DNA from 3 places in the Cedecea sp. genome. Region 3 is predicted to be linked to each of the others. Evidence: predicted binding sites of a transcription regulator. Region 3 holds the regulator's gene; each other region holds the start of a gene.

Region 1 (9,875 bases), on a different contig from region 3:
CATAGGCAGAGAACTCAAGGCCGCCGTACTCTTTCTTGATGATCATCGCGAAGAAACGATGCTCTTTCAGGTAGGCCCACAGTTCCGGCGGCAGATCGGCCAGTTCGTGGGTTATCTGGAAGTCGTTTGCCATGCGGCAGGCTTCTTCTACCGGGCCATCAATAAACGCTTGTTCCTCTTCGGTCAGCTTTGGCTGCGGGTAGTTATGCAACTTTTCCCAGTCAGGCTTACCGCGGAACAGATCGCCTTCCCACCAGGTCGTCCCGGCATCAATGGCTTCTTTTTCCGTGCGCGACATCGGCGGCATGACTTTACGGAAGCCGCGGAACACCGGGGCGGAGATCAGGGATTTACGCAGCGGAGTAAAGATAAGCGGCAGCAGAATAACGGCCAGCGGCACCAGAACCCAGAAGGACCAGATCTTGGCGGCGCCCAGGGCGGCGGTCCAGGCCAGGAGAATCACGCTGCTAAGCAGCAAATTAGCCTGGTGATAGAACAGCACACCCAGCAGAACGAGAGTAAGGACAATACTTAAAATCAACATAAAGAAAGCTCCCTTGCTTGTAGGAGGTCTGACCACTTGTGATGTATTGGTTGTAGTGGATGTTGCTTTTTTTATCAATGCGTTTACAAAATAATTACAACCTTGCTCACATTGTTGCCGCACATTGAGGGAAAAGCCCGGCTAAACCCGCGGGGTTACGCTTCTCGCTTTCGGCGCTATCCGGTACACTGCCGGAGGTGAAATTCAATCAAACCTCAAGGACCTCCTCATGTACCAGGATCTTATTCGTAGTGAGCTAAATGAAGCGGCGGAAACGCTGACTAACTTCCTTAAGGATGAAGCAAATATTCATGCCATCCAGCGCGCAGCGGTGCTGCTGGCAGACAGTTTCAAAGCGGGCGGTAAAGTTCTGTCCTGCGGGAACGGCGGCTCTCATTGTGATGCGATGCACTTCGCTGAAGAGCTGACTGGCCGCTACCGTGAGAACCGCCCGGGCTACCCGGCGATCGCGATTTCTGACGTTAGCCACATCTCCTGCGTCAGCAACGACTTTGGCTACGACTATGTGTTCTCTCGCTACGTTGAAGCGGTTGGCCGTGAAGGTGATGTGCTGCTGGGGATTTCGACTTCCGGCAACTCCGGCAACATTATTAAGGCGATTGAGGCTGCCCGTGAGAAAGGGATGAAAGTGATTACCCTGACCGGGAAAGACGGCGGCAAAATGGCCGGCACGGCGGATATTGAAATTCGTGTGCCGCACTTTGGCTACGCGGACCGCATTCAGGAAATTCACATCAAAGTGATCCACATCCTGATTCAGTTAATCGAAAAAGAAATGGTTAAAGCTTAGCCCGAAATGTCCTCTGCTCTTTCCGGGCAGAGGCATTCGTTGTGGGAGAGAAAAGATGTGCGAACTGCTCGGGATGAGTGCCAACGTACCGACGGATATCTGCTTTAGTTTTACCGGACTGGTGCAGCGCGGGGGCGGAACTGGCCCCCATAAAGACGGCTGGGGTATTACCTTCTACGAAGGGAAAGGCTGTCGCACTTTTAAAGATCCGCAGCCGAGCTTCAACTCGCCCATCGCCCGTCTCGTCCAGGACTACCCGATTAAATCCTGCTCGGTTATTGCGCACATTCGCCAGGCTAATCGTGGCAAGGTCGCGCTGGAAAATACCCATCCGTTTACCCGCGAGCTGTGGGGCCGTAACTGGACCTATGCCCACAACGGGCAGCTGAAAGGCTACCGCTCGTTGGATACAGGGGCGTTTCGTCCGATCGGGGAAACCGACAGCGAGCAGGCGTTTTGCTGGCTGCTGCATAAGCTCACGCAGCGTTACCCGCGCACGCCGGGCAATATGGAAGCGGTATTCCGTTACATTACTGAACTGGGTGCGGAGCTAAGAGAGAAGGGCGTGTTTAACATGCTGCTTTCGGACGGGCGCTACGTGATGGCGTTCTGCTCGACAAACCTGTTCTGGATTACGCGCAGAGCACCGTTTGGCGTGGCGAAACTGTTGGACCAGGATGTGGAAATCGACTTTCAGGAAGAGACCACACCGAACGATGTGGTCACGGTCATTGCCACTCAGCCGCTGACCGCCAACGAAACCTGGCACAAAATTGAGCCAGGCAAGTCGGCGTTATTTTGCCTCGGTGAGCTTATAGTTTGAGACCAGCTGTGGCTGTATCGGGGTCGCCACGGCAGGTTTGCTAATCACGTAGTTACCGCTGACTACCGCAACATTCGGTGGTTGGTGGTTAGCTGCGAAGTAGTCATACCCCGGCTTCAGCCCTTTCCAGAAGTTAATATAGGTAGAGTATTTGTGGCGTTCCATATTGGCATCGGTCATGCGGAACGGGAAGATACTCACCTGAACGCGCGGCTGACCAAACACTAAAGCACCGGTCACAAACTGGAAAATCTCGTCAATGCCGGAGTCGGTCATGGCGTAGCAGCCAATCGACACGCAGGCGCCGTGGATCATCAGGTATTTCCCTTCATAACCGTGAGAACGGTCAAACTCATTCGGGAACCCGATATTGATAGCCTTATAGAAGCGGCTGTCCGGTTTTAGCTGACTGCGATCAACGCTGTAAAAACCTTCCGGGCTTTTAAAATCGCCCTGGCGCTGTTTTGGTCCCAGACCGCCGGAATAATTACAGATGCGATAGCTATTGAGCAGCTGATACTGCTCGCCCATCTTTACCCACAGTTCGAGGGTGCGTTCTTCTTTAAAGATTTGAATATAAACCGGGGATCCCATTAGCTGCTGTCTGCTATCTTTGCCGACAGGGGCGGCAACACCGCTGCTGCTAAGCAGGCTGGCGAAAGAGAAAAACGGCATAGAGAGCATCGCAATAATCAGTGCGATCTTACGCATACTGCTTGATTCCTTGATAAACCTGAGACTAACAGCCAGGACGGCTAAAGGGACCCGAAATCAGAAAATTCTGTACAGGATAGCGCTCACCTTAGCATCGTGGTTAATTTTCGCAAGCGGCAGTCTGGTGCGTTTACAAATTTTATTGGAGTCAACAGGAAGGTTGGCGCCAGTTAATGTTTTTCACCGCCGGAAGGTTTCCTGAATGATAAAATAACCTGTATACTTATCCAGTGTTGTTTTCGTGGTTGGGTGAGTATGCGCAAAATCATTCATGTCGATATGGACTGCTTTTTTGCTGCCGTAGAGATGCGTGATAATCCAGCCCTGCGTGATATTCCGCTGGCCATCGGTGGGAGCGCCCAGCGGCGCGGAGTGATCAGTACCGCCAACTATCCTGCGCGTAAATACGGCGTACACAGCGCAATGTCCACCGCGATGGCGCTGAAGCTTTGCCCTCATCTTACCTTACTGCCGGGGCGCTTTGACGCCTATAAAGAGGCGTCAAACCATATTCGCGAAATCTTCGCCCGCTACACTCCGCTGATTGAGCCACTGTCGCTGGATGAAGCTTATCTGGACGTGACCCGCAGCGAACACTGCCAGGGCTCAGCAACGTTGATTGCCCGAGACATCCGCCAGGCCATTTCCGACGAGCTCAACCTCACCGCCTCCGCCGGTATTGCGCCAATAAAGTTCCTTGCCAAAATCGCCTCCGACCTCAATAAACCGAACGGCCAGTACGTCATTACCCCGGAGCAGGTTCCGGTTTTCTTACAGACCTTGCCGCTGGGGAAAATTCCCGGTGTGGGTAAAGTGACGGCGGCCAAACTGGAAACCATTGGCTTACGCACCTGCGCGGACGTGCAAAATGCCGATCTGGCCATGTTGTTAAAGCGCTTTGGCAAGTTTGGCCGCGTGCTTTGGGAGCGTAGCCAGGGCATCGATGAACGGCAGATAAGCAGCGAGCGGCAAAGAAAGTCGGTTGGCGTGGAACGTACGCTGGCTGAAGACATTCATGAATGGCATGAATGCGAGGAAATTATCGAGCGGCTCTACCCGGAGTTGGAGAGAAGGTTGGCTAAAGAGCGTGCAGATCTGCGCATTGCCCGCCAGGGTATCAAGCTCAAATTTAATGATTTCCAGTTGACGACGCAGGAACACGTCTGGCCAACGCTAAATAAAGCCGATCTGATTGCTACCGCGCGTAAAACCTGGGAAGAGCGAAGAGGGGGACGTGGGGTCAGGCTGGTGGGGCTGCACGTGACTTTGCTCGATCCACAGCTCGAAAGGCAGCTGCTGCTGGGGCTGTAAACACGACTCTTATCCCGGCCTTCTCCCTGGAAGGGGTAAGGGGAAAAATAGGACCGTCACAGAAAGTAAGGCAGACAAAGAAAATCCCCTCTCCTTTTTAGGGAGAGGGTTAGGGTGAGGGTAAAACTTACTTCGCCGGAATGGCTTTCAGCAGCTCGGTCAGCAGCGTCCAGTAATGGCCGACGCTTTCAATGTGAACCTGCTCGTCCGGAGAGTGTGGGCCGGTAATGGTTGGCCCGATGGAAACCATGTCCATCTCCGGGTACGGTTTTTTGAACAGACCACATTCCAGACCCGCGTGGATAACCATAATGTTCGGCGTGGTGTTGAACAGTTTCTGGTAGGTTTCACGCACCAGGCCCATAACCGGAGAGTGAGCGTCCGGCTGCCAGCCAGGGTAGCTACCTTTGGCTACGGTTTTCGCGCCAGCAAGCGCGCCCAGCGACTCCAGCACGCTAACCACGTAGTCTTTACCGGAGTCGATCAGGGAACGAATCAGGCAGATGATTTCCGCACTGTCGTCGCTCATGGTCACGACGCCAGCATTCAGGGAGGTTTCTACCACGCCTTTCACCGCGTCAGAGTTGCGGATCACGCCGTTAGGCGTGGCGTTCAGCAGATGCAGGAAGGTATCGCGAGTTTTCGCGGTCAGCGCCTGTTTGTCGGAGCCTGTGGCTTCGACCAGCACGGTGATGTTTTTCTCTACCGCAGACAGCTCGTTTTTCAGGACCGCGAGGTAGTCGTTAGCCAGAGACTTCAGCTCTGCCGCTTTCGCTGCCGGTACGGCTAGCGTAGCGAAGGCTTCACGCGGGATAGCGTTACGCAGGGTGCCGCCGTTCAGATCCAGCAGGCGAGCATCAAGCTCTGCTGCATGAGCCAGCAGGAAGCGAGCCAGCAGTTTGTTGGCGTTGCCCAGGCCCAGGTGGATATCCGCGCCGGAGTGGCCGCCTTTCAACCCTTTAATGGTCAGCTTTAAGGTATCAAACCCGGCTGGAACCGCTTCACGCTGCAGCGGCAGCGTGGTGATGAAATCGATACCACCGGCGCAGCCCATATAGATCTCACCTTCCGTTTCGGAGTCGGTGTTGATCAGAATATCCGCCTGCAGCCAGCCTGCTTGCAGGCCGAACGCGCCGTCCATACCGGCTTCTTCCGTCATGGTCAGCAGCACTTCCAGCGGGCCGTGAACTACGCTGTCGTCAGCCAGTACCGCCAGGGCAGAAGCCATGCCGATGCCGTTATCTGCGCCCAGGGTGGTGCCGCGCGCTTTAACCCATTCACCGTCGATGTACGGCTGGATGGGGTCTTTCGTGAAGTCGTGAACGGTGTCGTTGTTTTTCTGCGGCACCATGTCGAGGTGTGCCTGCAGAACCACAGGTTTGCGGTTTTCCATACCCGCGGTTGCAGGTTTACGCATCAGGATGTTGCCGACCTGGTCGCGCTCTACGTGCAGGCCTTTTTCTTTTGCCCAGGACAGGATGTGTTCCGCCAGCGCTTCTTCATGATAGGACGGGTGCGGAATAGAACAGATTTTGGCAAAAATATCCCACAGCGGCTGCGGAGATAATTGAGACAATTCAGACACGTTGAGTCTCCCTGGAGTCATTTTTTTGGCTTACCGGCCACGATTTTGACCGGGTTCATTTACACCACAAGCACGGCTTGCGCGATGTCCTGAGAATACCACTTTCTTTTGTTGCGTGAAGGCTGAATACAAGCAAAATCGGCTGCCAGCGGCCCGCAACACTGGTTTTTAGTGCGTCAGATCTCTATAATCTCGCGCAACCAAAACCCCTTCGAATACTTTTTAAGCCGTTATTTACAGGCCGGGATACTTCACATGAGCGAAAAATACGTCGTCACCTGGGACATGTTGCAGATTCACGCCCGCAAACTGGCTCAGCGCCTGCTGCCAGCTGAACAGTGGAAAGGCATTATTGCCGTTAGCCGTGGTGGCCTGGTGCCGGGCGCGCTGCTGGCACGTGAACTGGGTATTCGTCATGTTGATACCGTTTGCATCTCCAGCTACGACCACGACAACCAGCGCGAGCTGACCGTGCTGAAGCGTGCGGAAGGTGACGGTGAAGGTTTCATCGTGATTGATGACCTGGTGGATACCGGTGGCACCGCGGTGGCGATTCGCGAAATGTATCCGAAAGCCCACTTCGTCACCATCTTCGCAAAACCAGCCGGCCAGCCGCTGGTGGATGATTACGTGATTGATATCCCGCAGGATACCTGGATTGAGCAGCCGTGGGATATGGGCGTGGTATTTGTGCCGCCGTTGGCTGGCCGTTAATCCCCGTCCCAAAGTTTTGCATTCTTTTACGCCCGGCATTGCCGGGCGTAATCGTTTTGACAAAGAGGAAAAAAACATGGTTTTTCCCTCTTTGTGGTTATCAGGCGAAAATCAAAAAAATTGATTTTCCTTGTTTATTGTTTTGTATCCTCTGTAGCTTCTTCACTTATTTGAGATTTGTCATTTATTTGGCCCCGGTACTGCCGGGCGTTTGTGTTATTTAGGCCGTATCAGGCTACAATAGCGACGTTTCTCGTATTCATGGAGGCAGTGAAACGATGTCGCAGGCCAACCTAAGCGAAACCCTCTTTAAGCCCAGATTCAAACACCCAGAGACTTCTACGCTGGTGCGTCGTGCTCGGCATACTGCGGCTCCGCCCATCCAGTCCGCGCTGGACGGTAAAAACGTTCCTCACTGGTACCGTATGATCAACCGTCTGATGTGGATTTGGCGCGGTGTTGATCCGCGTGAAATCCTCGAAGTTCAGGCGCGTATCGCCTGTACCGACGCCGAACGCACCAACGATGAACTGTTTGATACCGTGATGGGCTACCGCGGCGGCAACTGGATCTACGAATGGTCTAAGCAGGCAATGCTCTGGCAGCAGCGCGCGGGCCAGGAAACGGACGAAGAGAAAATCGGTAAATGCTGGCTGCAGGCGGCTAACCTTTATAGCATTGCGGCTTACCCGCACCTGAAAGGCGATGCGCTGGCCGAACAGGCACAGGTACTGGCTAACCGGGCTTATGAAGAGGCCGCGCCCCGGCTATCCGGTGGGCTACGCGAGCTTGAATTCCCGGTGACCGGCGGCGGCACCATCAGCGGCTTCCTGCATCTGCCTAAGCAGGGCGAAGGCCCATTCCCTACCGTGCTGATGTGCGGCGGTCTGGATGCCTTACAGAGCGATTATTACAGCCTGTTTGAAAAGTACTTTGCCCCGCAGGGCATCGCCATGCTAACTATCGACATGCCTTCTGTCGGTTTCTCTTCAAAGTGGAAACTGACCCAGGATTCGAGCCTGCTGCACCAGCACGTCCTGAAAGCCTTACCCAATATTCCGTGGGTTGACCATACGCGCGTGGCGGCGTTTGGCTTCCGCTTTGGCGCCAACGTCGCGGTGCGGCTGGCGTACCTCGAAGCGTCGCGCCTTAAAGCCGTGGCATGCCTCGGGCCGGTGGTTCACGCTCTGCTGAGCGACCCGCAGCGCCAGGCGAACGTGCCGGAAATGTACATTGACGTGCTGGCCAGCCGCCTCGGCATGACCAGTATTTCAGACAGTGCGTTAAGCGTGGAGCTGAACCGCTATTCCCTGAAAACCCAGGGCCTACTGGGCCGCCGCTGCCCAACGCCCATGCTTTCTGGTTTCTGGGAGAACGATCCGTTCAGCCCGGAAGAAGAGTCACGTTTAATCACGTCGTCATCTGTGGACGGCAAATTACTCCAGATCCCGTTTAACCCGGTGTATCAAAACTTTGACAAAGCGCTTAAAGAAATTACCAGCTGGGTGAAACAAAGATTACGTTAAATATTTGCTAAATTTTGGCGGTTTGCTAAAACAGTTGCTTCACAACAGGAGATCGTAATGACGTTACCGAGTGGACACCCGAAAAGTAGACTGATTCGAAAGTTCGCCGCGCTTGGCCCGTATATTCGGGAAGAGCAGTGTGAAGATAACCGCTTCTTCTTCGATTGCCTGGCAGTTTGCGTCAACGTAAAGCCTGCCCCGGAGAAGCGTGAGTTCTGGGGATGGTGGATGATACTGGAAGCCCAGGAAAAGCAGTTTACCTACACCTGGCAGTTCGGTCTGTTTGATAAAGACGGTAAATGGACGGCAACGCCGGCGAAAGACAAAGAAGTGGATGAAAAACTGGAGCAGACGCTGCGCGGTTTCCATGGACGCCTGAAAGATTTACTGGCCAGCCTTGAACTTGGGCTGGTCCCCGCCGAGGACTTTGCTGAAAAACAGTTAAAACTCTCCGCCTGAAAATAAAAAATCCCCGTCCGATGGCGGGGATTTTTTTGTCCGTAGTTTCGCGAATTAGAACTGGTAAACCAGGCCTACCGCAACCACGTCGTCGTTGTTCAGCTTCAGCTTGTTGTTATCGCTCAGCTGGTTGATTTTGTAATCAACGAAGGTGGACATGTTTTTGTTGAAGTAGTAGGTCGCCGCGACGTCGATGTATTTCACCAGATCCGCATCGCCCACGCCTTCAATGTCTTTCGCTTTCGACTGAACGTAACCGATGGATGGACGCAGGCCGAAGTCGAACTGGTACTGTGCGATGGCTTCGAACGCCTGGTTTTTGTTAGCAAAACCGCTCACTTTGGTGGACACGCCGTTGATAACGGAAGTCCCGCTCAGCACGGTCATGTTGCTGGTTTCAGCGTAGATAGCGGCCAGATAAACGTTGTTTTTATCGTATTTCAGGCCGGTGGTCCAGGCTTCAGCTTTGTCGCCTTTGCCAAACGCGGAGGCTTTCTGGTTGTTGGTACGGTTGGAGTTAGCGTACGCAGCGCCTACGGTCAGGCCGGTGTCAGCGATGTCATAGGACAGGCTGGAAGCGAAGCCGTCGCCGTTCTGCTTGGACGTGTCACGACCGTCGTTCTGGTTTTTGCCCTGATATTGCAGCGCCATCTTCAGGCCATCAACCAGACCGAAGAAGTTATTGTTACGGTAAGTGGCTAAGCCGTTAGCACGGCCGGTCATGAAGTTGTCGGTTTTAACGAAGGAGTCATCACCAAACTCAGGCATCATATCGGTGTAAGAGGCGACGTTATACAGCACGCCGTAGTTACGACCGTAGTCAAAGGAGCCGAAGTTACCGGCCTTCAGGCCAGCAAATGCCAGACGGGTTTTCGCGGTGTTTGGGTCACCTTCAACTTTGTTTGCAGCCAGCTGGTATTCCCACTGACCAAAACCGGTCAGCTGGTCGTTGATCTGGGTTTCACCTTTAAAGCCAAAACGAGCGTAGGACTGGTCACCGTCAACGCTGCTGTTATCGCTCATGTAGTGCTCAGCTTTCACGCGTCCGTACAGATCCAGCTTGTTGCCGTTTTTGTTGTAAACTTCGGCTGCCTGAGACGCGGAAGCCGCCACGATGCCCATTACCACTAATGCCAGTGTGCTCTTTTTCATTTGTTATCCCAAGAATGATGAAAGCTTGCAAAATTGTTCCAGGAGTCGGGCTCCCGTTAAAAACAGGAAGGGTTTTATCGTTCTCAGATTAAAGATTTATGACAATTTAGGAGAAAGTTTAAATAAACGTAATAAAGTTTAAATGTCATAAAACTGTAAAATATATCCGCTATTTTCAGCGATCCTTTTTCTCTTATTAGCCCTTTTCCCACGCCGCCTGTTGGCAAGCCGCGCGA
Region 2 (9,875 bases), on a different contig from region 3:
GCACTGAATTTGTGAAGGCTGTCTGGAAAATTCTACTTTCTTTGGAAGAATTTCTTAACGCTAAATTTAAAAAGCGGTGTTAAGATTATTGTCAAGATAAAGAACGTAAGTGCTTTTATCGCCACCCTCTAAATTGGGCCTTACCCTCCATAAGGCAAGTACGGAGCTGCTCCTACCAGGTCCGTCGAGTCCAGCCGTGCAGGACTTTAAATAACGATAACGGTGACTGTGGGGAAGTAGTCCCACACCTCTAAAGCTCTCGTTACTGAGGGCGCGTATATTGTGCGAGTACAGCTTGCCATATTCCGTTTTCTTTCACATAAATGCGCGTGTAAGCGAATACCCCACTTACATCACGCTCTCCACGATGCCCTTTGTTGATGGTCAGTCCTGTCACAACAGCCGTATTGCCATAAACGCGAATGCGCATATCTTTATGCTCCATGCTGGTGTATTTGAATTTCCCCGCAAATACGTCGGATAATACCTGCTTGCGAGTAGTGAAATGACCCTCGTTATTTATTGCATAATAATCCGTGGCGTGCAGCCCCTCCAGAGTTTTGTAGTCGCTCATTACCCAAGCCACCCGCCAGTCGTGCTCCCGCTTTGCGACTGCTGCTTCATCTTCGTTGCCCGCTTGCGCATTTTCTACCGTTAGCATAAGTATAAAAAAAATGGCTGAAAGTGCTTTACTAAAATTTCGCATAACCGTTTCCTTTTTTTGAATTAATAATATGAATGAAATAAACCTGCTTCTATGCACAGTGCAACCCTCCTGAAATGCCAGGGTCCTGATTTTTTCCGTGCTCGAAGATATTCAGCGCACGCGCTTTAGATACCTTAAGGCAGCCTCGAAGGGAAGTGTTTCACGAAAAACTCACGCATTTATCATGCCTGAATCGTTAAAAATAAAGGCGCAAATGGTTGGTAAGTCATACCTCATGATTCATTCAATTACAGCGACAGAGAGGGGAATTACCTGGTAGTGGAGCGACAGGATATAATTATTGGTGGGATATAAAAAAATCCCCTTGGGACACACAAGGGGAGGATAAATAACAAGGATATTATTATATTATGGGGTGATTATGTTTTGTCTCAGCACTGAAAAGTTTAGCGAATAAGGGCGCCAGGAAAAAAGTCCTTTTGATGGTCATCATTCGTGCTTTACAGAGAAAGTCCTTACCGCATGAGTCAACATTTTTCTGCCGAATTGGAATATACCCCAGGGGGCAACAAGACCCATCGCGATCATACTCTATGTCGGTCTCTCCGCGGCAATCATTGTTATTGGATGGCAGATGATGTTTTTTCATGGCTCATCTTGTTTGTAACAGATTATCCATGCATGAAACTCTGATGAAGAAATTGAGATAAATATGAAGGTTTCCTCATGGGCCTTTACAGGCATCAGCGCACTCACTAGAGTGAGTTTCGTTAAAGGCAGGCTGCGTAAGCATTTTGCTTTGACGTTTTTATATCCCCAATTTGGCTTTCAAATGATGATAGCCTCACTTCGGATCACTCCAACTTCGCCCTTGAAATACAGGGCTTTTTTTATTGATGCTGCGGTGCCAAATTTTTCTCAATATTGAGGTTAAATCAATAATGCTCTTGTGCGAGGATAATCATATTTTTTAATGACAATGTTTTGTGGACAATTCTTTTACTCTAGCGCTATTACCTCATATTCCCCGCTCAGTATCAGTTTACAAAGAATTTTATAGCCATCATTATCAAACCCATCCGGTGGCTGACGGCGGTTTTGGGCTTCATCAAGCCGTTGTACAGAGCCAAGGTAAAACCAGTGGTCGATAAGATGATACTGGGTCATCTCCGGGCTGCGTTCAACAATGGCGACGGCATTTTTCCACGGCCAGCAAATCAGGCGCACCCGCTCAAGGGCGGCGACCAGGCGGGCATGATGTTCGGTCTGACTCTCTTTGCCACAGCATGCCCCGGCGCAGCGTTTAAGCGCCGAGCGAAAACAGGCTCGCCCTTTGCTCAATGATTCCAGGCCCAGCAGGCCATAACAGAGCCGATATTCGTCTGCCAGGCCCTGCAGCGTTTGCAGCGCGGCGCGGCGATTGGCATACAGCCCGTAAAGACCTGGCTGGCTTGAGAAATCGACGTCTCTGGCGTACACCACCTGCGGCGTTTCGCCCTGTAGATAAAGGGAGCAAAGCTGGCGGTTACGGCGAAGGCGCTTGTTAAACAGGGGCTGCTGCTCTTTGATCATTTGCGCTTCGAGCAGCAAGGCACCCAGCTCGCCGGCGGTACGCTTGAAAGTAATGCGGCGCGACTGGCGCAAGAGAGCCGCTTCGTCAGGGGTTCGAAAGTGGGACATGACCCGTGTACGGATATTAATGCTTTTCCCGATATACAGCGGCATGACGTCGCTTTCACCGTGAAAAACGTAGACGCCTGGCCCTTTGGGTAGCCCTTCAAGCCACGGGCGGAGATGCTCCGGATATTCATAGACCGCCGCGCCTTCAAACTCCAGCCGCGACACGTTTGCACGCCTTACCACATCTGACTCCTGAGTACTGGTTATTTGGCCAGTATAGCAACCCATGATGTGGAGAGGAAATCGCCGTTAGCCGTAGCGGCGCGTGGCAAGCCAGCAAAGAAGGGAGCCGCCTACCACCATCAGTACGCCCTGCCAGAAAGCAAAGCCCGGATGCAGGCCCAACCATAGCGTGGCGAGCAGAGCCGATAACACCGGCGTGAAGTAGGAGGCCGTGGCAAGCATCGTCATGTTTCCCCGCTGAATGCCAAAGTTCCATGCCGAATAGGCAACGGCGGTCGATATCCCCATAAACAACAGCTGCGCGGTGCCGGACAGGGTGAAGTGCATCTCGGCCTGTTCTACGAAGGCGAACTTGATCCACAGTACTAAAGCGGTGGCGCAGAAGAACAGGCTGACGCCGCTTTTGCCCTCGCTCCAGCGCCGCGTCAGGTTGCAGTAAAGCGCCCAGATAATGGCGGCAGCAAAGGCCAGACCGTAGGCCAGAGGGTTATCGAGAATGTTGTGCCACATCACGAGCGGGGACCAGTCGCCGTCGCCTTTCATCACCTGCACAATCCCCGCAAGGGAAAGCGCGAGACCCGGCCACAGCCACAGATTGCTGCGCTGGCCGTTTATAAACAGGGCGAAAAAGACCGTCAGGCAGGGCCAGAGATAATTAATTATCCCCAGCTCGAGTGACTGAGCACGGGTATGCGCGAAGCCAATAGAAAGCGCGAGGCTTATCTCATAGCTGACAAAAAGCAACCCGCCGACCCAAAGATAGCGAGGAGGGAGTTCACCTATTTTGGGCAGTCCACGGGCGATGCAAAGACACAGTGAGCTGACGGTATAGAGCAGCGCAGCACCGCCTACCGGACCAAAGTGTTCGCTGATACTGCGCAGCAGGCCTACGGAGGTGCTCCAGAGAAGGATAGCGACCAAACCGGTAAGCGTTGCGCGTTGCGAGGAGGTGTTCATATGCATCCTGTAAAAAGGGCGGCAAGCGCCGCCCTGAAGTATTGTTTATCTGAAGCGATTTACGACTATTTTTTCCAGAAATCATCAAACACGGTAATTGGCGGCCGGCGCTTGTGTTCCGTCTTCAGATACCAGCCTTCGATGATTTTTGCGGTTTCGGCCGGAACGGTTTTTCCTTCCAGATAATCGTCTATTTGCACGTAGGTTACGCCCAGGGCCGCTTCATCCGGCAGAGAAGGGCGATCGTCTTCGAGATCGGCTGTAGGAGCTTTCAGGTACAAATGTTCCGGGCAGCCGAGCGTTTTCAGCAGCAGTTTGCCCTGCCGTTTGTTGAGGCGGAAAATAGGGTTAATATCGGTGCCGCCATCGCCGTATTTGGTGAAGAAGCCGGTGACGGCTTCGGCCGCATGGTCGGTGCCAACCACCACGCCTTTGGTCATCCCGGCGATGCTGTACTGCGCCTTCATGCGCTCGCGGGCCTTTTCATTGCCGCGAACAAAATCGCTGAGTTCGATACCCGCTTCACGCAGAGCCTGCTCGCTGGCAAGTACAGCGCCCTTGATGTTCACCGTTAACACGCGATCAGGCTGGATAAACGTGATGGCATCCTGGCAGTCTTGCTCATCAGCCTGCACGCCAAACGGCAGACGGACCGCGATAAACTGATAGCTTTCATCGCCGCTTTCTTCACGCAGTTCACCGATGGCTAACTGGCACAGTTTGCCCGTCAGGGTCGAGTCCTGGCCGCCGCTTATTCCCAGTACCAGGGACTTAATAAACGGGTAAGTTTTAAGATACGCTTTGAGAAAATCGATGCTAACGCGGATCTCCTGGGCGGCGTCAACCTGTGGCTTAACGCCCAGTGCCTGAATAATCTCTTGTTGCAGAGCCATTTAACCTCTCCAATAACCATGTACCTGCAACACGCAGGCGGCAAAATTTGACTGCCTTAAAACTTACCCTGTTGCGCTTTAAACGACAAGGCACAAAGGGTTACAGAGCCTACGGGCGGCGACTTTTCCCACAAACCAGTCTTTAATCTTATGGATACTCTCTTTGTCCGAATTTCAACTCATTCAGGGTAACAAGTTGAAAAATGTTCTTTTATATTCCAGGCTTGTTTAACACGCAGGATCAACACGTTGATTGATGAGGACTATTATGAATAATAAATTTGCAGGCTTTTTAGGCGCGGCAGCGGTAATGACTATGCTGGCAGGCTGTACGGCTTACGATCGTACCAAAGACCTGGTGACTGAACCGGTAGTGAAAGATGTGAAAAAAGGCATGACGCGTGCGCAGGTTCAGCAGATCGCCGGTAAACCTTCTTCAGAAGTGACCATGATTCACGCGAAGGGGACCTGCCAGACCTATATTCTTGGCCAGCGTAACGGTAAAGCTGAAACCTATTTTGTTGCGCTGGACGATGCGGGCCGCGTGATGAACTCCGGCTATCAAAGTTGTGCTGAATACGATACGGATCCACAGGCACCGAAAGCCTAAGGATCGGTACACTGTAAGGCCTGGCCGCAGTTTTCTGCCGCCGGGCTTTTTTTACCCCGCGGAAACTGGTTGAGAAGGGGCGACGAATGCGGGGTAAATCCGTTATCATGGTGATGTTGTTCACTAATCCAGTTTAAATCCCGTTGCCTATGAAACCACTACGTCAACCTAACACCCGTCCGATCATTACCTACACGCCTCGCGTGGAGCCAGCGCCGCCGGCACAAGCATGGCGCGTGGATGGGTTTAAAGATGTCTACCTTCTGCGCGGGCAGTATGTGGCGTTTGTCTTATTGGGCGATGCCTTCCGCCAGTCCCCGCCGTTTACGTTACCGGAGTCGGCACAGCGCTGGGCAAAGCAGGTGCGTCAGGAAAACGAAGTATAAAAAAAGGCCGCGAGTTATAGCGGCCTTCCGATCCAGACGAAATTGATTGTTTTTAACAGATGTGATTTCGCGCGAATAAAAACAATGAATGATGTTTTCTGGTCTGGCCCAAACAATCGAAAATCCCATTTTTCGGTTGTTTGACACAAATCAAGGCCGCGAGTTATAGCGGCCTTTTTGTTTCTTAAAGCAGATTAACGATGGGCTAATTCCACTTCATCGTCGCTGTTCAGAATCTCTTTATCCGTTTGTTTCATCAGCTGACTGGTGATGGTACCGGCTGTCATGGAACCGCTTACGTTCAGGGCAGTACGGCCCATATCAATCAGCGGTTCAACGGAAATCAGCAGCGCCACCAGCGTAACTGGCAGCCCCATGGCTGGCAGCACGATCAGCGCGGCGAAGGTTGCCCCACCGCCCACACCGGCAACGCCTGCGGAGCTGACGGTAACAATGCCAACAAGCGTAGCAATCCAGACCGGATCCAGCGGGTTGATGCCTACGGTTGGAGCCACCATCACCGCCAGCATCGCCGGATAGAGACCGGCACAGCCGTTTTGACCGATAGTTGCGCCGAAGGACGCGGAGAAGCTGGCGATGGACTCCGGGACGCCAAGACGACGCGTCTGTGCTTCTACGTTCAGCGGGATGCTTGCAGCGCTGGAGCGGCTGGTAAAGGCAAAGGTCAGCACCGGCCAGACTTTACGGAAGTATTTCACCGGGCTTACGCCGTTGAACGCCAGCAGAACCGCATGGACGCCAAACATTATTGCCAGACCAAGATAGGACGCGACGACGAAGCTGCCCAGTTTAATAATGTCCTGAAGGTTTGAGCCTGCAACCACTTTGGTCATCAGCGCCAGCACGCCATAAGGCGTCAGCTGCATTACCAGACGAACCAGCTTCATCACCCAGCTTTGCAGTGTGTCGATAGCGACCAACACGCGCTCGCCTTTCGGTGCGTCATCTTTTAGCAACTTCAGTGCCGCCACGCCCAGGAAGGCTGCGAAGATAACGACGCTGATAATAGACGTTGGGTTCGCCCCGGTGAGATCGGCAAACGGGTTTTTAGGCACGAAGGAGAGGATCAGCTGCGGTACGGTCAGGTCGGCAACCTTGCCAATATAGCTCGACTGAATAGCGGCCAGACGTGCATTCTCGGCATTGCCCTGCACCAAACCTTCAGCGGTGAGGCCGAACAGGTTAGTGACCAGCACCCCGACCAGCGCGGCAATCAGCGTAGTAAACAGCAGCGTGCCGATGGACAGAATACTGATTTTCCCCAGCGAAGAGGCGTTATGCAGTTTGGCCACGGCGCTCAGAATAGACGCGAAGACCAGCGGCATAACGATCATCTGCAGCAATTGTACGTAGCCATTTCCGACCACATTAAACCACTGAATGGAATCTTTCAGCACCGCGCTGTCGGAACCATAGATCGTGTGTAACGCCAGGCCGAAAATCACGCCCAGCACCAGACCCGCCAGAACTTTTTTGGCGAGGCTCCATTGTTTATGGCGAGTTTGCGCCAGCAGCAATAGCAATACGACGAACACCACAATGTTCGCTACCAGTGGAAAATTCATCCCCATATCTCCTGATTTATTGTCACTCGGCAGCGCGTAGGCTGCCGTTATGTTGCAAAGCGTAACAGATGCTGAGCTGCGCACTTATATTCAAAAGGAATTGATTATTACCAAATGAATTATTCAGGCGAATTAATGCTCAGATTGGTGATTTAGCAGGCTATTGAAGGTGTTTTGCAGAGAATTGATTGCCTGCGACGACCAGCGGACTGCACTGTTTTCGGGCAGGCTTTGGGGCATCCATACCGCCAGGCCGAACAGCGCCATGCACAATGCGCGTTCCAGCTGGTTTCCTTTTTGCGGTCTGACGACGGGAAAGCGGAAGCGCCAGCGGCATGGCCAGAGCAGTGGAACGCCCGCTGGCGTCAGCATATCGGCGAGAATATGGCTTAAATAGCCTAAAACCATACCCTGTAATGCATCTGCCGGGATCACCCAGCTTTCCGGCACCTTAAGGTAAAACAGCGCCAGCCCGGCAAATACCGCAAACAGGCTATGGGTGAACCCCCTGTGTCCGCACATTCGTGCCACGGGCTTTGAAATCCAGCTTAGCCGCTGGCCCAGGAAAGATTTTGGGTGGTCAATGTCAGGCAGCAGGCAGGTCAGAATGGCGGACGGCACAATATGCCACCAGTCTCCCTGGGCGAGGACGGGCGTAAGCTCGGCGTTTTTGGCAAAAACTGCGCAGGCAATAGAAAAGAGCAGGTGGCCTTCCGCCGTCATGATACAACCCGAATGAAGAAAACTGTCGATTCATCCAGTATAGGGTTTTTGTACAGTATTCGGAAGCGGTGACGGTGTAACATTTTGTCAGTAAAGGGGGCGGCCTGAACCGCCCGATGGCTTAACCTTTAAGGTTTGCCTCGCTAAGCTCAACCAGCGAATGAAGTTTGGCGTCCGCCAGGCACCAGCGCGGGTCGGTGAAATTCTCTTCGGCAGGAACGACAATTGAGCGCATACGCGCCGCTTTGGTTGCAATCATGCCGTTAACGGAGTCTTCCAGCGTTACGCAGGCCAGTGGGTCCACGCCTAATTTTGCCGCTGCATCCAGGTAGACCTGAGGATGCGGTTTGCTGTAGGGCAGGTGTTCGGCGGAGGCGATAGCGTCGAAATACTGACGAAGACTGAACATCTCAAGCACTTTTTCCAGCATATGCAGCGGAGAAGCTGAAGCCAGCCCAACTTTCAGGCCAAGTGCTTTGCAACGTTTCACCGCGTCGACCACGCCCGGCAGCAGCGGACGCTGTTCTTCGACCAGTGAAATCGCACGTTCAATGACGCGCGCAGTGACCTCCTCGCATGACGGGCCGTTCCAGGGCTGGCGGGCATACCACAGCGCAACAACCAGGTCGATGCGTAGCCCCAGCGTGTCCGGCAGCTCATGGCGACGGGAAATGTCGACCCCAATACTTTGCAGGATATCCAGCTCCGCACGATCCCAAAGCGGCTCTGAATCAATTAATAGTCCATCCATATCAAAAATTGCCGCGAGGATCTGACGCGTTTCGGCCATAAAATGACTCCTTTCTGTTCGTCTACAAGAAATGTTTGTGTATCTTTAGCCGGAAACCATACCTGAAACCACCGCTTTTGCGAATTTAGCCTGCAAAGCTCAGGCTAAATGGCGATATACAGGGTAGACTTTGTACGTATAACGTTACGTCCTAAAAAGGGGAGTGCATGACGTATCAACAAGCTGGACGCATTGCGATTCTGAAACGCGTTGCGGGATGGGTGATTTTTATTCCGGCACTGCTTTCTACCGTCATTTCGGTTCTGAAGTTTATGTATCAGCACAGTGAAAAACAGCCCGGTATTGATGCCGTGATACTGGATTTTGCCCATGTGATGATAGAGATGATGCGCTTTAATACGCCGTTCCTGAATTTGTTCTGGTACAACTCGCCGCAGCCGGATTTTCACGGCCAGGCAAATATCTTGTTTTGGCTTATTTTCGCATTAATTTTCATTGGGCTGGCGCTGCAGGACTCCGGTGCGCGCATGAGCCGCCAGGCAAAATTCTTGCGGGAAGGGGTTCAGGATCAGCTGATTCTTGAGCAGGCAAAAGGGCCGGAAGGGCTCAGTAAAGCGCAGCTCGACGCTAAGGTTATTGTTCCTCACCACACCATTTTACTGCAGATTTTCCCACTCTATATCCTGCCGGTGATTGTCATCGTCGCGGGTTATTTCTTCTTTAAGCTGCTCGGCTTTTTATAAGACGATGAGCCACTCCATGCAGGAGTGGCCTTTCTCAGGCGGCTAACACCCGTTCCAGCGCTTTTTGCGCCGTGACCAGATGCTGGCCGCCGAACAGAATAGCCCGGTTAAGCAGCGTATAAAGTTGGTAGAGGGGTTGGCGATCAAGGAAGCCTGAAGGCAGCGGTGAAACGGACTGGTAACCGTCATAGATTTGCGGCGGTTGATCGCCGTGTAGCGGCAGCATAGCCAGATCGCATTCGCGGTCGCCCCAGTAGCAGGCCGGGTCGTAAATAAACGGCCCGTCAGGACCAAGCGCACAATTGCCTGACCAGAGATCGCCGTGCAGCAAAGAAGGCTGCGGCTGATGGGCGGCCAGCGCTTGCTGAACGACATCAACAATCAGATCGATATCGCCATAGTCGATACCTTTTTCCGCCGCCATTTCTAGCTGCCAGCCAATCCGCTGTTCGGCAAAAAAGGTTGACCAGCGGCGCTGCCAGGCATTCGGCTGCGGGGTGGTGGAGAGATCGTTGTCAAAATCGAGCCCAAACTGTGGTTGGTCACTCCATTGGTGAAGCCTGGCTAACTGCTGGCCGAGAAGAAAAGCATTATGGGCATCGAGCGGTTTAGAGGGCAGGTATTCCAGCAGTAGAAAACTGTAATCTCTGTCGCTGCCCAGCCCCCAGACTTTAGGCACTCTCACCGTGTTACTGC
Region 3 (9,875 bases):
TCTTCTTGTTCAAATCCTGGTAACCGGTGTCCACGCCCGTTACGCCGTCGTGCGGCGTCTGGTACAGGGACTCAATTCGGGAAACCGTGGCTTCCAGAATCTGGTCGATGCTTTTCGGGCCTTCGTCTTTGTTGGCGCGGTTTTCCGCAATCTGGAAGACGCGGGACTCGGCAAGATCCAGCAAATCTTCGCTGGTACGCCCTTGCGGGTCGTAGCCGGCATCGGCGATTTCATTGGCGACGGCGATCATTTCACGCACAACTGCACGTTCGCGCACGATATCGGCATAGGCGCTGATGTTAGCCGCACTTGGCGTATTTTTAGAGAGCTCTGCGAGATAAGCAAAACCACCGACGCTCTCGAGCTGGCCCTGAAGTTCCAGGGATTCGGAAAGCGTAATCAGGTCGATGGGTTTGCTCATTTCGAGCAGGCGCTGCATTTCAGTGAAGATCATGCGGTGCGGACGGCTGAAGAAGTCGTTGGCGACCACGCGCTCGGCGACGTTGTCCCAGCGTTCATTATCCAGCATTAAACCGCCCAACACCGACTGCTCCGCCTCAAGCGAGTGCGGCGGCATCTTCAGCCCTTCTACCTGACGGTCGCGGGGTTCTTTCGGTTTGTTGAAGGGTTTATTTCCTGCCATAGTGAGGGAGCTACCAAATTCATAGTGAGAGACCGGGAAGTATAACCATTCTTGTCCCTCTTCGACACAAGGAGTTTCCATGGCAACGCGCATCGAATTTAGCCAACACGGCGGGCCTGAAGTACTGAAAGCCGTTGAGTTTACGCCGAAAGATCCGGCGGAAAACGAAGTTCAGGTTGAGAATAAGGCTATTGGTATTAACTACATTGATACCTATATCCGCAGCGGGCTCTACCCACCTCCGGCGCTGCCGAGCGGGCTGGGCACCGAAGCCGCCGGCGTTATCAGCAAGGTCGGCAGCAGCGTCACTCACCTGAAAATTGGCGATCGCGTTGTTTACGCGCAATCCGGCCTGGGCGCCTATAGCAGCGTGCATAATGCGCCAGCCGATAAAGTCGCTAAAATCCCGGATGCCATCTCCTTCGAACAGGCCGCAGCCTCGTTTCTGAAAGGGCTGACCGTGTTTTACCTGCTGCGTAAAACCTACGAAGTTAAAGCCAACGAAATCTTCCTGTTCCATGCAGCCGCCGGTGGCGTGGGCTTAATTGCCTGCCAGTGGGCGAAAGCACTGGGGGCAAAACTGATTGGTACCGTCGGCTCGGCGCAAAAAGCCGATCGCGCCCAGCAGGCCGGCGCCTGGCAGACCATTAACTACCAGCATGAAAACATCTCTGAGCGCGTCAAAGCGCTGACCGGCGGCAAGAAAGTCGCGGTGGTTTATGACTCGGTCGGGAAAGAGACCTGGGAAGCTTCGCTCGATTGCCTGCAGCGCCGTGGGCTGATGGTCAGCTTCGGCAACTCCTCCGGCCCGGTTACCGGCGTTAATCTCGGTATTCTGAACCAGAAAGGTTCGCTCTATGTGACGCGCCCTTCGCTTAACGGCTATCTCACCACCCGCGAGGAATTCGATGAAGCCTGCAACGAGCTCTTTTCACTCATCGCCAGCGGCGTAATTAAGGTAGACGTTGCGGAAAACCAGAAGTTTGCGCTCAAAGACGTGGTGCTGGCCCATAAGACGCTGGAAAGCCGTGCGACGCAGGGTTCCAGTTTATTGATTCCGTAGAAAGAATTAGGGCTTCCCTTAGGAAGCCCTTTCTTTTTTGTTCGTGCTGTATGTAGGGTACAGCGCGATGAAGTCTTGTTACTGCCAAACGATAGTCGCAGATTTAATAAGTAATTGAAATGACGCTGCCGGGATTAAGTTCAGGCTTGTGATCGGCTCCGCAATACCCAAATTATCCCGCCGTTTTTACGCCTAAAGCTGACGCTTATCGGCCACCAAAGACAACGCGTGTTCAACCACACCAATGCCTGCACCCGCCTTGTGGGCGTTTTCGCTCAGGTAGCGGCGCCACTGGCGCGCCCCAGGAATGCCCTGGAACAGGCCGAGCATATGGCGAGTGACGTGGCCCAGGTAAGTCCCGTTCGCCAGCTCGCGTTCAATGTACGGATACATCGCGCGTACCACGGCAACGGAATCGCTGTCCGCCACATCAGCACCGAAAATCTCACGGTCGACCGTAGTCAGCAGGCCTGGGTTTTGATAAGCCTCACGCCCTACCATCACGCCATCCAGATGCTGAAGATGCGTTTTGGCTTCTTCCAGCGTTTTGATACCGCCGTTGATAGCCATCGTCAGGTGCGGGAAATCACGCTTGAGCTGGTAAACGCGCGGATAATCCAGCGGCGGGATTTCACGGTTTTCTTTCGGGCTCAGGCCAGAAAGCCAGGCTTTACGTGCGTGGATGATGAACATCTCGCATTCGCCCTTACCTGCTACCGTTCCGATGAAGTCGCAGAGAAACGCGTAGCTGTCCTGGTCATCAATGCCGATGCGCGTTTTCACCGTCACCGGGATAGAAACCACATCGCGCATCGCTTTAATGCAGTCAGCAACCAGCTGCGCTTCGCCCATCAGGCAGGCACCGAAGCGCCCGTTCTGCACGCGATCGGAGGGACAGCCAACGTTAAGGTTAATTTCATCGTAACCGCGCGCTTCGGCAAGCTTCGCACAATGCGCCAGCGCCTGCGGATCACTTCCGCCCAGCTGCAGCGCAATCGGATGCTCATCTTCGCTATAGGCCAGATAGTCCCCTTTGCCGTGAATGATCGCCCCGGTCGTCACCATTTCGGTGTACAACAGCGTGTGGCGAGACAGCTGACGCAGGAAATAGCGACAGTGGCGATCGGTCCAGTCGAGCATCGGCGCAATGGAGAAGCGGTGCGGCTGGAAAGGAGTCTGGTTGCTTTGTGAGGACATACGTTTACGCAGGCTACGATTAAAAAAGGGTCGCTACTATAGCATAAAGCTGCGCCGGGGCATCAGGCTGCCCCGGCATTCAGCATCAGAAGGCTACGCTCAGCTGTGCGCCAGCGCCCCAGGTTTGATCCTGGCCATACAATCCCATCAAATCGACGTTCACATGTTTACCCGCCGCGAAGCCCACGCCGCCGGTAAAGACGTTGCTGTCGTTATTTTTCACATCCGCACGGTAACCGGCACGCACTGCCAGCCAGGAAAGCGGCCTCACTTCGGCACCTACGCCAACATACCGGGAATTGGCTTCGCTTTTGAAACCTTTTGTTTCGGTCAAATCACCGTCGGCACTCAGCGTCACCAGCTCGTTATGCCAGGCCACCCCAGCGGTGACCAGCGGGCTGATTTGATAAGTATCTTTATAGCTACGGACTTCACCGGTGCGCCCGTTAGTGATGCGGATATCTTTCGTGTCGATATCACGGGAAACCAGGTTCTGGCCGCTCAGGCCAACGGTCCAGTTCTCGCCAAAATCGGCCGCCACGCCGGCATCCAGGTTGAATCCGGTGTCATCGTTGCGGTACTGGCTGTTCTTCCAGTCGCCGCTGCGGTAGTCATAAATAGAGGTGGTGTAGTTATAGAGCCAGGTTTTCTGCAGCTTTGGCGTGACGCCAACGGAAACCGGCACGCCACCGACGTCAAATTTGTGGGCCAGCGCAATGCCGTAATCAGAAACGATAGCCGCACGCCCGGAGGCGGTGGAGTTCAAGTTCCGGGTGATACGGTCTGAGCCGTTTAGCGCCGCATCAATCGCTACGCTGCCCGCCACCAGGCTGGAATTCTGGATGCTGTGCAGATAATCGATATCGTTTTGATCGATTGAAGAGCTGACCTTCGCACGTGCGTAAGCCCTGGTGACAAAAGCAACTGAGAGTGTGTCATTTGGAATACTGACCGCAATGCCCGCTGCGGCTTTGGCATTTGCCGTTTCGCCCCGTAAATCTTCCAGCTCACCGGCTAAATCCCCTGCCGCACCGCGGAACTGATTTAACGTGCCGTTCGGATTGATAAGAATATCCCGCGGCGTTAACGATCCAATGGCCAGCTTATAGTTGTCCACCTTATCGCTAATCTCATCAATTTTGTCTTCGAGATTATCTTTATCCGTTATTTGCGCCCCGACGGTCGGCAGAATAACGGTAATATTGTCATCTGGCTGCGATCTGGCTAATAGCGCCGGGTTGATTAACACGCCGCTGCCATAATTAGCAGAAGCAACACCTGTTCCCCCCATCGCATCGTTACGCGCTTCGGACCAGGTCCCTGCCGCCCCGGCCTGATGGGCAATAAGTAACGTTGCGGCAAGTGTCGCCACCGAAGATTTTATTTTATTCATTCACAGCACGCCTGTCTGATTGTCAGATGATGTAACTCGCCCCTGACAGTTATGACTGAACAGAGGCAGACTATTGCTGTGAATAGCGCGATAAAAAGATGGATATTTGAACCATCAAGATCCCAAATATATCCTTAGGGTTAACGTCTCGTTGTTTCCTTGCTGATTAATTTATAGTTTACCCTTTGGCTTTCGTGAAGGCAGACCGTTATGCGGACCAAAGAATTGAGGGGGATGATCTATCCAGCGATCCTTGCGCTGCACGGCGTAAGACTGATTTAGCGGGTAATAAATTTTATTTTCAGCTTTATTAGCCTCCCCTACGACCAATAGCCGAACGTCTTGCTCGGTATTATTGATAAAGGTATGGCAAATGCCTGTTCCGGCAGGAAAACCTACGCTATCGCCGGGCTCAAGCTGCCAAAGATGGCCATTGATCCACACTTCCGGGTGCCCTTCGAGCACATACGCAAACTCCTCCTCGCTGCTCTCCGCATGGGGATAAGAGGTTCTGCGTCCAAGCGGAATGCGCTCGTGGTGAATACCAAGGCGGCCTAAGCCAAAACTGCGGGCAAGCGGGGCACCAATAGAAAACAGCTCCGTGCTGTCCGGATAGGTTGAATCATCCTCGCCTTCCAGCTCGCGCCAGTGGCGAATACAATCGGGTTTTTGCATCACTTCCTCCTGGGTAGATAGGGTCATTATGTACCAGGATTCGGCGTTTTATCCGCATTATGGTAAAGTATTGCGTCAATGACCGGGAGAGGCTGATGGACACCACAACTTCGCATGACGTGTTAGCACAGGCTGAAAAGCTGTGCCTGCAACGCAATGTACGCCTGACGCCGCAGCGTCTCGAGGTGTTGCGCCTTATGGCCGAGCAAACCGGCGCCATCAGCGCCTACGACCTGCTGGATCTCCTGCGCGTCAGCGAGCCACAGGCTAAGCCACCCACCGTTTACCGTGCGCTGGATTTTCTGCTGGAGCAGGGTTTTGTGCACCGGGTGGAATCCAACAACAGCTACGTGCTGTGCAATTTTATCGATCATCCAACCCATTCTTCTGCCATGTTTATCTGCGACAGATGCGGGGCAGTGAAAGAGCAGGCGGCTCAGGGTGTAGAAGATATTATGCAGAATCTGGCGTCAAAAATGGGTTTTGCCCTGCGCCACAACGTGATTGAAGCCCACGGGCTGTGTTCAGACTGTTCGGAAGTTGAAGCCTGTCGCCACCACGGCGCCTGCAATCACGACCACACTGTGCAGCCGAAGAAAAAGCGTTAAGAAGGGTAGGTACATCCTTGTACCCGGGCAGGATTGGTTTACGGATTAGCACATTTGAGGGGCCGCCAGGTTACCAGCGGTATTCGTTCCTGGACTCCCAGTCCTTAACCTCTTTCTCTGCCTGGTCTTTGGCGTAACCATAACGTTCCTGGATTTTACCCACCAGTTGGTCACGCTTCCCTTCAATGACGGTCATGTCGTCATCGGTCAGCTTACCCCATTTTTCTTTGACCGTACCTTTGAACTGCTTCCAGTTACCGCCGATTTCGTCCTTATTCATTGTCATCTCCTCATCGTTCGGTTTAGGTGTTTTGCATCCTCACTGTCGGATGCTGAATTTCTGGAAAACATCCAATATCTGCTGGATGTAGAAATAATTGTAGTCAAGGATTTCGGGTTACATTTAAAACTCAGAATCTTTAACCATTTTCAAAATCAGTGGCACGCGGACTCCCGCCTTAAAAGCGGGAAATCAGCATGATAGATGAGAAGTTAACGAGGATTAGAAAACGCGATCAATGGTCGCCATGCGCGGCAAACCAGGTGTTATTGCGCCAGTGGCGCCGCCAGATATAACCGAGCGACAGGCCGCGCAAAGCCAAAAATACCGCCAGCGACAGCCATAAAGCGTGGTTGCCAAACAGCGGCAGCGTAAGCAGCGTCACGCCAAAGCCTAATGCGGCAACCGCCATGCTGTTACGCATCTCCGCGCCACGCGTCGCCCCAATAAACATGCCGTCCAGTAGATAGCACCAGACGCCGACGACCGGCAATACGACCTGCCAGGCCAGGTAACTGTCGGCCTGCTGACGCAGTTCCGGCAAGGACGTCAGCAGCGCGACGATGTGTTCTCCGGCAACGGCATAGAGAGCGGCAAATGCAACCGCGACCAACCCGGCCTGCCTGCACGCTGCGCCCCAAACCTCCAGCAGTTGCCCACGGTTACGTGCGCCGTAGGCCTGCCCGGAATGAGCTTCCACCGCATAAGCGAAGCCGTCCAGCGCATAGGCGGTGAAGGTCAGCAGCGTCATCAGCACGGCGTTCACCGCCACAATTTCGCTACCGAGACGCGCGCCGAAGATGGTGATGGAGGCAAAGCAAATTTGCAGCAGCAGCGAACGCAGCATGATGTCGCGGTTGAGCGCCAGCAGCTTGCGGAGATCCCCCTGCCAGGCCGTTTTAAGACGTGCCCAGCTAATACCGCGCAGCTTCAGAACGTTACGCACCATCACCAGGCCGATAATAAACGTGGCGTATTCAGATACTGCCGTCGCCAGCGCCGCCCCCTGCACGTTCATCTGCAGCCCCATCACCAGCCAGAGGTCGAGCACGATATTGATAAGGTTCCCCACCACCAGCAGGATCACCGGTGCCCGCGCATACTGAACGCCCAGCAGCCAGCCCAACAGCACGAGGTTAGCCAGCGATGCGGGAGCACTCAGCCAGCGGATCTCCAGGAAACGACGAGCCTGATACAGCACGTCTTCGCTGCCGCCAACGACATGCAGCGCGAGGGCGATCAGCGGATAACGCAGTAGCACGATGGCAAGCCCGGCGATCAGCGCCAGCATCAATGGCTGAATCAGCGCGCGCGCCAGCCGCTGTGGATCGTTTGCGCCAAACGCCTGCGCCGTTAACCCGGTGGTACTCATTCGCAGAAAAAGCAGCAGCATAAACAGGAAGCTGGTCGCCGTCGCGCCGATAGCCACCCCGCCAAGATAAGTCGGGCTATCGAGATGGCCGATGACGGCGGTGTCGACAAGACCCAGCAGCGGTACGGTTATGTTGGAAAAAATCATCGGCAGCGCCAGCCACCACAGCGCACCATCCGTTGACGAGAAGAATCGCATGGGAATGATCCAGGGGAAAATAGAGGAGTTTAAAGCGAGTGGTACGGCAGATTTACCGCACCACCAGAAGAAGGGTTACAGCCATTCGCCGTTGCGAATCACCCCAACGGCCAGACCTTCAATGCTAAAATTCTGCTCGCGGAGATCGACGACAATAGGTTGGAATTCGCTGTTTTCCGGCAGCAGATGCACGGTGTTGCCCTGCTTTTTCAGGCGTTTCACGGTCACTTCATCGTCGATACGCGCGACAACCACCTGGCCGTTACGCACGTCCTGCGTTTTGTGTACCGCAAGCAAATCGCCGTCCATGATGCCGATATCTTTCATCGACATGCCGCTTACGCGCAGCAGGAAGTCCGCATTCGGCTTAAACAGAGACGGGTCAACCTGGTAGTGGCCTTCGATATGCTGCTGCGCCAGCAGCGGTTCACCGGCTGCAACGCGGCCCACCAGCGGCAGGCCACTTTCTTCTTCAACCAGCAGGCGAATACCTCGCGACGCGCCGGAAACAATCTCGATAACCCCTTTACGGGCCAGCGCTTTGAGATGTTCCTCAGCGGCGTTTGGAGAACGGAACCCCAGACGTTGTGCAATCTCGGCGCGCGTCGGTGGCATGCCGGTTTGGTTGATATGATCCCGAATGAGATCAAACACCTCTTGCTGCCTGGTAGTTAGTGCTTTCATTCCGCCCCCTGGGTGTTTATACAGTTATGCTGTGAGTATATACAGCCCCGGGCGAATTTGAAACCACAAATTAAGCAAAAAACCAGCGACTTAAACTATTCTGGAAAGGCTATCGCAAATGTGACCAAAGCAGCGTGGCCCAGGTCACAACGGCAAGGATAATCGCTATCAGCACCGCAGCAGAACCCATGTCTTTGGCTCGTCCGGAAAGCTCGTGGTACTCGGTGCCCACACGGTCAACCAGCGCTTCAATGGCGCTATTGAGAATCTCGACAATCATCACCAACACGACCGAGCCAATCAGTAAAATACGGGTAATAGGGTCAACGTCCAGCCAACAGGCGATAACAATAGCGATAACCGCAGCCACGCCCTCCTGACGAAAGGCGGCTTCGTTGATCCAGGCCGCACGCAGCCCCTTCCACGAGTAGCCTGCAGCCTTAATAATGCGGGTGATGCCGGTGGTATTATTCGCCATTCAAGGAAACCTTTTTAAATATTGAGCGTCAATGCTCATTGAGTCTAAATCGCAGCGCCACAGAAATTCCCCAGAGTTTCTGATATCCTTGCGGCGCATTTGCATTATTAACCTGAGGCTTTACATCATTTATGTCAGGCTGGCCAAGAATTTACTACAAATTACTTAATTTACCATTAAGCGTTCTGGTAAAGAGCAAGTCTATCCCGGCGGATCCCCAAACCGAGCTCGGTCTGGATCCTTCACGCCCCATTATGTACGTCCTGCCCTACAATTCTAAGGCAGACTTACTGACGCTGCGTGCCCAATGTCTGGATCACGACCTGCCCGACCCACTGGAACCGTTGGAAATTGACGGCGTACTGCTGCCGCGCTACGTGTTTATTCACGGCGGGCCGCGCGTCTTTACCTACTACACGCCAAAAGAAGAGTCGATAAAACTGTTCCACGATTATCTGGATCTGCACCGCAGCAACCCAGACCTCGATGTGCAGATGGTGCCGGTTTCCGTGATGTTCGGCCGCTCGCCAGGCCGCGAGAAAGGGGAAATCAATCCGCCTTTACGCACCCTGAACGGTGTCCAGAAATTCTTTGCGGTTTCGTGGCTGGGCCGCGATAGCTTCGTGCGCTTTTCCCCACCGGTTTCGCTGCGCCGCATGGCAACCGAACACGGCACGGACAAGATTATCGCCCAAAAACTGGCTCGCGTGGCGCGTACTCACTTTGCCCGCCAGCGTCTGGCTGCGGTCGGGCCACGCCTGCCGGTACGCCAGGATCTTTTCAACAAGCTATTGGCGTCAAAAGCGATTGCCCGCGCGGTTGAAGATGAAGCTCGCAGCAAGAAAATCTCCCATGAGAAGGCGCAGCAAAACGCCATCGCGCTGATGGAAGAGATTGCCGCTAACTTTTCCTATGAAGCGGTGCGTTTAACGGATCGCGTCTTAGGGTTAACCTGGAACCGTCTCTACCAGGGCATTAACGTGCATAACGCAGAGCGCGTGCGCCAGCTTGCCCATGACGGCCATGAAATTGTCTATGTGCCTTGCCACCGCAGCCACATGGATTACCTGCTGCTCTCCTACGTGCTTTATCACCAGGGGCTGGTCCCGCCGCACATTGCCGCCGGTATTAACCTGAACTTCTGGCCAGCCGGCCCGATTTTCCGCCGCCTGGGCGCGTTCTTTATTCGCCGTACGTTCAAGGGCAATAAACTTTACTCCACGGTGTTCCGCGAATATCTCGGCGAGCTGTTCAGCCGCGGCTATTCCGTTGAGTACTTTGTCG

What was found. Region 3 encodes LexA, which represses DNA repair genes until DNA is damaged. Its sites were predicted from a motif close to TNCTGTATGTACATACAGNA; they were not measured.
Region 1: dinB (DNA polymerase IV) is a predicted target of LexA. The motif match lies at 3,106-3,125, and genes of this name have one in related genera.
Region 2: VGM55_RS25025 (metal-dependent hydrolase) is a predicted target of LexA. The motif match lies at 7,706-7,725, and genes of this name have one in related genera.

Annotation. Positions count from the first base shown of each region.
Region 1 covers NZ_DASYBS010000026.1:51,626-61,500, reverse strand. The annotation lists gene fadE (acyl-CoA dehydrogenase FadE) at 1-544, opposite strand, end outside; gene lpcA (D-sedoheptulose 7-phosphate isomerase) at 774-1,355, shown strand; gene VGM55_RS04195 (class II glutamine amidotransferase) at 1,411-2,178, shown strand; gene dpaA (peptidoglycan meso-diaminopimelic acid protein amidase) at 2,149-2,889, opposite strand; gene dinB (DNA polymerase IV) at 3,148-4,203, shown strand; gene pepD (beta-Ala-His dipeptidase) at 4,331-5,788, opposite strand; gene gpt (xanthine phosphoribosyltransferase) at 6,044-6,502, shown strand; gene frsA (esterase FrsA) at 6,781-8,028, shown strand; gene crl (sigma factor-binding protein Crl) at 8,086-8,487, shown strand; gene VGM55_RS04160 (porin) at 8,542-9,639, opposite strand.
Region 2 covers NZ_DASYBS010000160.1:9,625-19,499, reverse strand. The annotation lists gene VGM55_RS25060 (nuclear transport factor 2 family protein) at 263-706, opposite strand; gene cho (excinuclease Cho) at 1,667-2,530, opposite strand; gene yddG (aromatic amino acid DMT transporter YddG) at 2,597-3,487, opposite strand; gene nadE (ammonia-dependent NAD(+) synthetase) at 3,553-4,380, opposite strand; gene osmE (osmotically-inducible lipoprotein OsmE) at 4,649-4,990, shown strand; gene cedA (cell division activator CedA) at 5,140-5,376, shown strand; gene VGM55_RS25030 (L-cystine transporter) at 5,571-6,962, opposite strand; gene VGM55_RS25025 (metal-dependent hydrolase) at 7,095-7,685, opposite strand; gene hxpB (hexitol phosphatase HxpB) at 7,807-8,475, opposite strand; gene VGM55_RS25015 (YniB family protein) at 8,643-9,179, shown strand; gene VGM55_RS25010 (fructosamine kinase family protein) at 9,214-9,875, opposite strand, start outside.
Region 3 covers NZ_DASYBS010000093.1:46,648-56,522, reverse strand. The annotation lists gene dnaB (replicative DNA helicase) at 1-643, opposite strand, end outside; gene VGM55_RS14650 (quinone oxidoreductase) at 723-1,706, shown strand; gene dusA (tRNA dihydrouridine(20/20a) synthase DusA) at 1,899-2,903, opposite strand; gene VGM55_RS14640 (conjugal transfer protein TraF) at 2,989-4,296, opposite strand; gene VGM55_RS14635 (cupin domain-containing protein) at 4,468-4,971, opposite strand; gene zur (zinc uptake transcriptional repressor Zur) at 5,067-5,579, shown strand; gene VGM55_RS14625 (CsbD family protein) at 5,650-5,859, opposite strand; gene dinF (MATE family efflux transporter DinF) at 6,095-7,429, opposite strand; gene lexA (transcriptional repressor LexA) at 7,505-8,113, opposite strand; gene VGM55_RS14610 (diacylglycerol kinase) at 8,223-8,591, opposite strand; gene plsB (glycerol-3-phosphate 1-O-acyltransferase PlsB) at 8,723-9,875, shown strand, end outside.